One region of the Bacillus sp. WC2503 genome, then DNA from elsewhere that is predicted to be linked to it. Evidence: riboswitches for the same ligand, from Rfam matches in the RefSeq annotation. Region 1 holds a riboswitch; the other holds the start of a gene.
What was found. A riboswitch is a leader RNA that binds a small molecule or an ion and turns the genes downstream of it on or off. The one in region 1 is predicted to bind S-adenosylmethionine.
Positions count from the first base shown of each region.

Region 2: linked by a shared signal. The riboswitch ahead of mtnW (2,3-diketo-5-methylthiopentyl-1-phosphate enolase) and the one ahead of ACUN26_RS09975 (ECF-type riboflavin transporter substrate-binding protein) in region 1 are both predicted to bind S-adenosylmethionine.

Region 1 is NZ_JBQYMD010000001.1:1,954,323-1,959,277, reverse strand. It holds gene ACUN26_RS09980 (ABC transporter ATP-binding protein) at 1-772, opposite strand, end outside; gene ACUN26_RS09975 (ECF-type riboflavin transporter substrate-binding protein) at 783-1,331, opposite strand; SAM riboswitch class I at 1,471-1,586, opposite strand; gene ACUN26_RS09970 (aspartate/glutamate racemase family protein) at 1,738-2,421, shown strand; gene ACUN26_RS09965 (macrolide family glycosyltransferase) at 2,471-3,649, opposite strand; gene lepB (signal peptidase I) at 3,903-4,433, opposite strand; gene ACUN26_RS09955 (peptidoglycan D,D-transpeptidase FtsI family protein) at 4,510-4,955, opposite strand, start outside.
Region 2 is NZ_JBQYMD010000001.1:3,300,239-3,305,193, forward strand. It holds gene ACUN26_RS16780 (carbon-nitrogen family hydrolase) at 1-114, opposite strand, end outside; gene ACUN26_RS16785 (pyridoxal phosphate-dependent aminotransferase) at 129-1,319, shown strand; SAM riboswitch class I at 1,372-1,477, shown strand; gene mtnW (2,3-diketo-5-methylthiopentyl-1-phosphate enolase) at 1,542-2,786, shown strand; gene ACUN26_RS16795 (2-hydroxy-3-keto-5-methylthiopentenyl-1-phosphate phosphatase) at 2,783-3,442, shown strand; gene ACUN26_RS16800 (methylthioribulose 1-phosphate dehydratase) at 3,439-4,077, shown strand; gene ACUN26_RS16805 (1,2-dihydroxy-3-keto-5-methylthiopentene dioxygenase) at 4,055-4,567, shown strand; gene ACUN26_RS16810 (hypothetical protein) at 4,875-4,955, shown strand, end outside.

The sequences.
Region 1 (4,955 bases):
AATGTAATCTCTTTAATGCTTCAATATAAATCGGCTCCCTTAAGCCAATACGAGGCAATATATTTGATGCTAATATTTCTTCCGGAGTCCCTACCGTAATGACTTTACCTTCATCAATTAAAATCATTTTATCTAAATCCAATTTTAATATTTCTTCTATTCGATGTTCAATAATTACAATTGTTTTATTAGTTTGTGCATGTATATCTTTCATAAGTTCTATCGTATGTATGGCGCTTAGCGGATCTAAGTTTGCTAAAGGTTCATCGAACAATAATATATCCGCATTTGTTGTTAAGAGACCTGCAAGAGAAACCGTTTGTTTTTGTCCTCCTGATAATTCATGCGGACTTTGTTTACGAAAAGTATGCATCTTTACCTTTGTTAATGAGTCTGCAACACTCTTTTTCATATCATCTTGATTTACACATTCATTTTCTAAATAAAAAGCGACATCTTCTTCTACTGTAAGGCCAATAAACTGAGCATCTTGATCTTGTAATATTGTTCCTATATGCTTACTCTGTTCAAAAATACTGCCTTTCCTCGGGTCTTTACCAGCAATTAATACGTTACCAGTACTAATCCCTTCATACGAAAATGGGATTAGCCCATTAATACAATGAGCTAATGTCGACTTCCCAGAACCGCTTCGTCCAGCAATTAGTACTTTTTCTCCAGGGTTGATATGAAATGTAATATCTTTCAAAGTAGGCTGCGCAGCATGCTTATATTGAAAGCTGAATTCTTCAAACGAAATAATTGGTTGCATGTTAACATCCCTACTTTTCAATTTTTAAATGTGTATGTTTTTTATTCGATTTTGCTAGGCCAATTGTAATCGGTAATCCAAGAACTAAGAAAACAATAACATCAGCAATGGTTGCCCCTAATACTTGTATAACAATTTTGTCAAACGGTTCTCCCATCACGATAATATCGAATACCCCAGCAAATATAATAGCAATGACAATACCTACTAAACCAGTAATTGCTAAATAAGAAATATCTCCCTTACTAAACGACCCATTTTTCACATTAAACCCACCTCTTTTTTGAATGAGCCCCATCGCAAAACCAATAATTCCTGAGCTCAGAACCCAGCCCCACCAAATCCCCCCACCAGAGATCGTATCTGTTACGGTATGACCGATAAGTCCTATTAACAGTCCTGCTACTGGACCAAATAACGCTCCAAAAATGGTTAATATAGCTAATCCAGGTTTAATAAATGTATTTGGTGCAATAGTAAATCCCCAAAGTCCTAATATCCCATATAAAGCTGCTCCGATTCCGATTGCTACTACTAACTTTGTTGATAATTTGTTCATTTCAATTCTCCTCTCAAATTAGTCAGCTTTCATTACTCTATATTTATTTTAATAATGAATTATGCATCGACACTCCCTTTCTATACAACAAAAAATGACCTCTTACATAAGAGGTCATTTTCTTTCACGTGCAAGAATCCTCTTATCTTTCAAAAAACACATCGTGTCCTCTGCGGAATTAGCACCTTCCTATGAATGCACATAGGGGTTGCTGAGGTTTCTTAGGGCCGTTCCCTCCACCTCTCTGGATAAGTATTAATTTGTAATTCGTATTATGGCACTAAGAAAGATAAATTTCAACACTTTTCTAATTATTTTTATTTTTTATTAAATAGTGTATTTAAATCATTGTATTCTTATCGGAATTATGAAATAATGGATTCGAAATTGTTACAAGGGGGAATGTATGATGAAAGTAATTGGTTTAATTGGTGGGTTAAGCTGGGAATCTACATCACTATACTATAAACATATTAATACGCTAACACTCTCTCAATACGATCAAAATGCGAAGCTCGTTTTATATAGTATGGATTTTGGAGAAGTAACTACTTTATTACAAAACCATCAATATGAAGAAGTAAAAAACGAATTAGTCACAGTTGCTAAAAAGGTTGAAAAGTCCGGGGCGGAATGTTTATTAATGTGTTCAAATACAGTCCATTTATTTGCTGAGGAAGTAGAACAAGCAATATCAATTCCACTTCTTCATATCGGTGATGTAAGTGCTAAAGAAATGGTAGAACAGAATATAAAACGTATCGGACTATTAGGAACGAAACAAACGATGGAACAAGATTTTTATACATCACGACTAGCAAAATATAACATTGAGACAATTATCCCAAATGACGAAGAAAGAACTTTTATCCATCACGTCATATTAAACGAATTAAGTAGAGGCATTATTTCAGAAACTTCAAGAGAGAAACTAATACAAATTACCAATTCATTAATTCAAAACGGTGCGGAAGGTATATTACTAGGCTGTACTGAAATACCATTACTTATTTCCCAAAATGACCTTACTGTTCCTGTTTTTGATACTGCTTTTTTACATGCAAATACTGCTGTACAATTTGCTGGATAATAATATACAAGCATAAAGGTAGAGCCTCTATGCTTGTATATTGTCCGAACTATTTATTTAAAAGAGCATCAATAACTGCAATGGCTCTTTTGGAACCACCACACCCTAAAAAACTTTCATTCAGTTTTCGAATGCCATGTTTATACTTTTCATTTGAAAGAACGTCTGTTACCGCCTCTTTTAAAGTTTGCACATTAACATGCTCTTTCAATAATCTATGTGCTGCCTCAAGTTCAGTTAATCTTTGCGCTATCATTGGTTGATCTTTATCATGCGGTATTATCACAAATGGGACATTGTAATGAATTGCATCGTGTACACTATTCATTCCACCATGTGTAATAAAAACATTTGCTTCACTTAATATTTCTGATTGAGGTACGTAAGGGGATATAATAAAATTGTCTGGAGCTTGCTTAATTTTTGAAATATCATTTCTATCACCGATCGCCATTACTACAATCCCTTCGAAATTTGAAAAAGCATCAATACAAGTATTAAAGAATGGTTCGAGCCCTTCAAGAAGTGTTCCCATTGAAATATAAATAACTTTCTTTTTTGAAAGCAATTCAAGTGGAAACTTTATATTTGTTTTGCGCTTTATCATACTCGGCCCAATAAAAACATTCTTTTCTCCGAACGAATCGCTATTAGGTTGAAAATAACGACTTGTATACACGAGACTAATGTCTCCCTTATTTTGCATAAATTGAAGATGATTTTTGGGCTTTACTCCAAATTCATGTTCCATTTGATACAGTAATTTTTCAGAGAGTTCATCGGGTTGGAATTGTTTTTCTGCATTTGGATGAAAAGGCAAGGTTTCCAATACTTCTGGTGGAATTAAAAATATAGGAGAGGAAACTATGCCTGGAACTTGTAAATATTCCTTTACTAACTCTCCGGCACCAAATATATCATAAACTACGAAATCAAAATTTATGCTTTTACATAATTCTTTCGTAATTTCTAATATATATAAAGAAGTTTGAACATGTACATGAAAGAAAGTTGTTAATCCATAGGAAGTTTCATTATCAATAGAAATCTCCTTTAATAAATCCGGATGAGTATGTACAATAGCTCCCAAAACTTCAAGCCTTTCCTTAAAGTTTTCCGTTGTAATATAGTGTACCTTATCTCCTCTTTCAGTAAAAGCCTTTACTAAACTTAATGTAGGATTTACATGTCCCTCTGCAGGAAAATTAACTATTAAAATATTCAACACGTATTTCTCACTCCTTACAATTCAATGTTCTTATTAATCGTACTGTAATTATTACAAGCAATCTTCCCCTAATAGTCCCAATTTGCTTACTACTTTAGGTTGATAAATAATTATTATTCATCGGAAAAGGCATCTACATAAGTAGATGCCTAACTGTGATAAGGAGTGTTCTGTGAGGTTAGGATAAGCTTTTCTGCTTGTCCTATGCTATCAATATATGAATTATTTTATAAAACGTGAATAGTTAATAGAATTATTTTAACCATTTTATTTGATCAAATGGATAATATACCATTTTTACTTTACCTATTATATTTGACTCATCAATTAGTCCAAGCGTATTCCTACTATCTTTACTATGATTTCGATTATCACCTAACACAAATAATTTATGCGTGGGAACTTTCATTTCTCTAAAGTTTGAAAAACGATTTGATACTTGTGACATATCTAACTGTATATACAACTCATCTCGTTTTTTGCCGTTAATATATACCACATCGTTTCTTACTTGTACGTTATCCCCTGGTAATCCAATAATTCGTTTCACGTAGTATGTAGGCTCGTCTTCTTTTTTTATTATTACAACATCACCATGATGAAAAGAAGAAAAATAGATACTAGCCTTATTAACTAGTATTCGATTATTTTCATTCAAAGTAGGTTGCATTGAAATTCCTTCTACCATACAAAATAAAAATGACTTATTAATAAAAAGAATGCCTATTATAATTAAAATATAGCTGCATATTTTTCTCCAATCTTTTAGAATTAATTGCTTCATATATACCTCATTTCTAACCTATTCGTATGTAAAAACGCCTCTAGTTCATATAAATGCTAGAGACGTTTCGTATATATTAATTCTCTTTAGAGTCATAAGTTTTTGGTGCTTCGCCAGTTAATCGCTTATTTTTCAAATCAAAATAAGCATCTAAAACTTCTTTCCCAATATCAGAGTTAATACCAGACTTATCATTTATAACCCATGGTACTACAACGGAAAATGCTACTTCTGGATCATCATATGGCGCATATCCTGCTAATGTTAAATTATAGCATTCTCTACGATCGCCTTTCTCATTTCTCCCAATATCACTTTCTCCACCGTATACAGTCTGTGCAGTTCCTGTTTTGCCAGCTGGTTTATACGGTGCTTTTTGGAACGCCCTTACTCCCGTTCCATCCCCTTCTTGGAATACTCTTCTAAACCCTTCTTTTACTTGATTGATATATTCTTCTTTCATATCAATTCTATTTAAAACAACAGGTTCTATTGCATGCATCACTTTACCGATTTCATCCT
Region 2 (4,955 bases), 1.3 Mb from region 1:
AATATCCATTTGAATACATGCGACTTTCATTTTTTCAGCCCCATTCTTAATTTTCTCTTTACAAAATACTGGAAAGATTATATCATTTGTCACTAGAATTGTAACAACTTTCAAAAGAGGTGGAAAGTATGAAATTATTTCAACCTTCTGAGATAGTAACATCATTGCCAACACAATTTTTCGCTTCACTTGTTGCAAAAGTTAACAAAGTCGTTGCGGCTGGTCACGATGTTATTAATCTAGGTCAAGGTAATCCAGATCAACCAACACCGCAGCATATCGTAAAAGCTTTACAACATGCTGCAGAAAAGACCATTCATCATAAATATCCGCCATTTCGCGGACACGAAAGCTTAAAAGAAGCCGTGGCAACATTCTATCAACGTGAATATGATGTAGTAGTAAATCCAAAAACTGAAGTTGCTATTTTGTTTGGTGGAAAAGCTGGATTAGTAGAATTACCAATGTGTTTTACCAATCCTGGTGATACGATTCTCGTTCCCGATCCAGGCTATCCAGATTATTTATCCGGAGTTGCTTTAGCAAAAGCACAATTTGAAACAATGCCGCTTATTGCCGAAAATAAATTTTTACCAGATTATACAAAAATTGATGACGCTATTGCGAAACAAGCAAAGTTAATGTTTTTAAACTATCCAAACAATCCTACTGGTGCTACTGTATCAAAAGATTTCTTTGATGAAACCATTCATTTTGCTAATAAACATAATATATTAGTCGTTCACGATTTTGCTTACGGTGCGATCGGATTTGATGGTCAAAAACCGGTTAGTTTCTTGCAAGCAGACGGTGCAAAAGATATAGGAATTGAAATTTACACATTATCCAAAACTTTCAATATGGCTGGATGGCGTATTGCTTTTGCCATAGGGAATGAAAGTGTCATCGAAACAATTAACCTATTGCAAGATCATATGTATGTTAGTATTTTTGGTGCAGTTCAAGACGCTGCCCGCGAAGCGCTATTAAGTTCACAATCTTGCGTCGTAGATCTTGTAAATAGTTACGAATCTCGAAGAAATGCTCTTATTTCAGCTTGTCACTCTATCGGTTGGAATGTAGACATCCCAACCGGATCCTTCTTTGCATGGCTTCCTGTACCAGAAGGCTATACATCTGAGCAATTTTCTGATATTTTGCTAGAAAAAGCACACGTTGCAGTTGCTCCTGGTGTTGGATTTGGTGAACACGGTGAAGGATACGTCCGCGTTGGTCTCTTGCACACAGAAGAACGATTACGAGAAGCAATTAATCGAATTGATAAATTAAATTTTTTCAAAAAGTCGTTGACAACATGAAAAATATCTGACAAAATTCAGTTATCTTAAAAATTTAAACATTTCTAAATACTTCTTATCAAGAGCAGGTGGAGGGACGAGCCCGACGAAACCCGGCAACCGATCTACAATTGTAGACACGGTGCTAATTCTCGCAGCATTACGCTGACAGATAAGGAGCTGGTTGTAAAAAAACCTCTCCTTAGCTGAGAGGTTTTTTTATTTAACTAGGAGGTTATAACAATGAGCGGAATTATAGCGACGTATTTAATCCATGACGATTCACTTAACTTAGACAAAAAGGCTGAACAAATTGCACTCGGTTTAACAATTGGCTCTTGGACTCATTTGCCACATTTATTACAAGAACAATTAAAACAACATAAAGGCAACGTCATTCATATTGAGGAATTAGATGAACAAGAACATATCAATTCGTATCTACGCAAAAAAGTAAAACGTGGGATTATTAAAATCGAATACCCATTATTAAATTTCAGTCCAGATTTACCAGCGATTTTAACAACTACATTCGGAAAGTTATCACTTGATGGCGAAGTGAAATTAATTGACTTAACGTTTTCAGACGAATTAAAAAAGCACTTTCCTGGTCCAAAATTCGGTATAGACGGTATTCGAAATCGTGTACAAGTGTATAACCGTCCCCTTTTAATGAGCATTTTCAAAGGAATGATTGGACGAAATATTGGATACTTAAAAACTCAATTACGCGATCAAGCAATTGGTGGTGTGGATATCGTAAAAGATGATGAAATTTTATTCGAGAACTCCTTAACACCACTTGCGAAGCGAATTGTATCTGGAAAAGAAGTTTTACAATCCGTATATGAAACATACGGCCATAAAACATTATATGCCGTAAATTTAACAGGGCGAACTTTCGACTTAAAAGAAAATGCGAAACGCGCAGTGCAGGCTGGTGCTGATATTCTATTATTTAATGTATTTGCTTACGGACTAGATGTACTACAATCACTGGCAGAAGATGATGAAATCCCAGTTCCTATTATGGCACACCCTGCTGTAAGTGGTGCTTATTCAGCATCCAAGCTATATGGGGTCTCATCTCCATTATTACTTGGAAAGCTACTACGTTATGCTGGTGCTGATTTTTCTTTATTCCCGTCTCCATACGGAAGTGTTGCGTTAGAAAAGGAAGAGGCTTTCAACATTTCAAACTATCTAACTGAAGACGATGCGTTTTTCAAGAAAAGTTTCTCTGTCCCATCTGCTGGCATTCATCCTGGTTTCGTTCCCTTTATTCTACGAGACTTCGGTAAAGATGTTGTTATTAATGCGGGCGGCGGCATACATGGGCATCCGTATGGGGCGCAAGGTGGTGGAAAGGCTTTCCGCACTGCAATTGATGCTACTTTGCAAGGTAATCTACTCCATGAAGTAGATGACATAAATTTGCATAGCGCACTACAAATATGGGGAAATCCCTCTTATGAGGTGAAATTATGAGTATTCAAGTATTTTGTGATTTCGATGGTACGATTACAAATAACGATAACATTATGTCGATTATGGAAAAATTCGCACCACCAGAAGCAGAAGAAATAAAGCAAAGAATTTTATCACAAGAGCTTTCTATTCAAGAAGGTGTTTCTCAATTATTTCAATTGCTACCTACTAATTTGCATGATGATATAATTCAATTTTTAAAAGAAACTGCCGAAATTCGTAGTGGCTTTCGTGAATTTATACAATTTGTAAATGAAAATAATATTTCTTTTTACGTTGTATCAGGTGGAATGGATTTCTTCGTCTATCCACTCTTACAAGGAATCATTCCAAAAGAGCAAATTTACTGTAATGAAACAGACTTTTCAAATGAATACATTACAGTTAAGTGGCCTAACCCTTGTGATCATTACTGTCAAAATCATTGTGGATTATGTAAATCATCTTTAATCCGCAAATTAAGTGATACAAATAATTTCCATATTGTAATCGGAGATTCTATTACTGATTTACAAGCTGCGAAACAAGCAGATAAAGTATTCGCTCGCGATTTCCTTATTACAAAGTGTAAAGAAAATCATATTGTTTATACACCGTTTGAAACATTTCACGATGTTCAAGCTGAATTAAAACATTTGTTGGAGGTGAAATCATGAAACAACTGTTTCGTCAATGGTATGACTTAAGCGAGATTAAAAAAGAATTAACAACTCGAAATTGGTTTCCAGCAACAAGTGGCAATATTTCTATAAAAGTTAGTCATGAGCCGCTTACTTTCCTTATTACAGCAAGCGGTAAAGATAAAACAAAAACCACTCCAGATGATTTTCTATTAGTAGATCATGCAGGAGTTCCTGTTTTAGAGACTGAATTACGCCCTTCAGCAGAAACAATATTGCATACACATATTTATAACAATACGAATGCCGGGTGCGTACTTCATGTTCATACAACGGATAACAATGTCATCACAAATTTGTATAGCGATACAGTCACCCTTCAAAATCAAGAAATCATTAAAGCTCTTGATATTTGGGAGGAAGGTGCAACAATTCACATTCCTATTATCGAAAACCATGCTCATATCCCAACACTTGGGGAGAACTTCCGAAAACATATACAAGGAGATTCGGGAGCAGTATTAATTCGAAATCACGGCATCACTGTATGGGGCCGTGATAGCTTTGATGCAAAGAAAAGATTAGAAGCTTATGAGTTTTTATTCCAATTTCATATAAAACTATTATCAATTCAAGGAGGCGTTTCTAATGGCGCAAATTCGTATTCATGAAGTAAATACTCGCATTGAGAATGAAGTGGAAGTATCAAAATTTCTACAAGAGGAAGGCGTTTTATATGAGAAATGGAATATTTCTAAACTTCCTACTCATTTAAATGAAAATTATTCGTTAACAGATGATAACAAAGCTGAAATATTAACTGTTTTTTCAAAAGAAATCGCTGATGTTTCAGCACGCCGAGGTTATAAAGCGCATGATGTAATTTCACTTTCAAGTAGCACACCTAACCTTGACGAATTATTAATTAATTTCCAAAAAGAACACCATCATACTGATGATGAAGTTCGCTTTATTGTCAGTGGCCATGGCATCTTTGCTATTGAAGGCAAAGATGGAAAATTCTTTGACGTTGAACTTGAGCCAGGCGACCTAATCTCTGTTCCTGAAAATGCAAGACATTATTTTACTTTGCAGGATGATCGTCAAGTTGTAGCTATTCGTATTTTTGTTACAACTGAAGGCTGGGTTCCAATCTATTAAGGTAGCTAGTTGAATAAAAGGACTTGGACCCCCTTTTCCAACCTTTTATTCACTCTACATATATACATCCTCCTATGGAACAGGCTTATTTCAAAAAATGAAATAGGCCTGATTTTTTATTTATTCAAAGCATCTTTCCTCTTCTTCCAAGAAACAATCTATCCACTCGATTTTTCAAGTGTATTTCTCAACCCTTTTTGAACATTTGTTGAACTTTTTTTGATTTTTTTCTGAAAATTCTGTTTTATATATGATATACTACAACTAATAAGAAGGAAAATAATATTGCAAACAGAGGGGGATAATCATGAGTTTACTTATCGCACTTATACTAGGAGTTTTATGCGGAGCTATTCCTGTTATTTTAGGAGCTATTATGGAAGAGTTA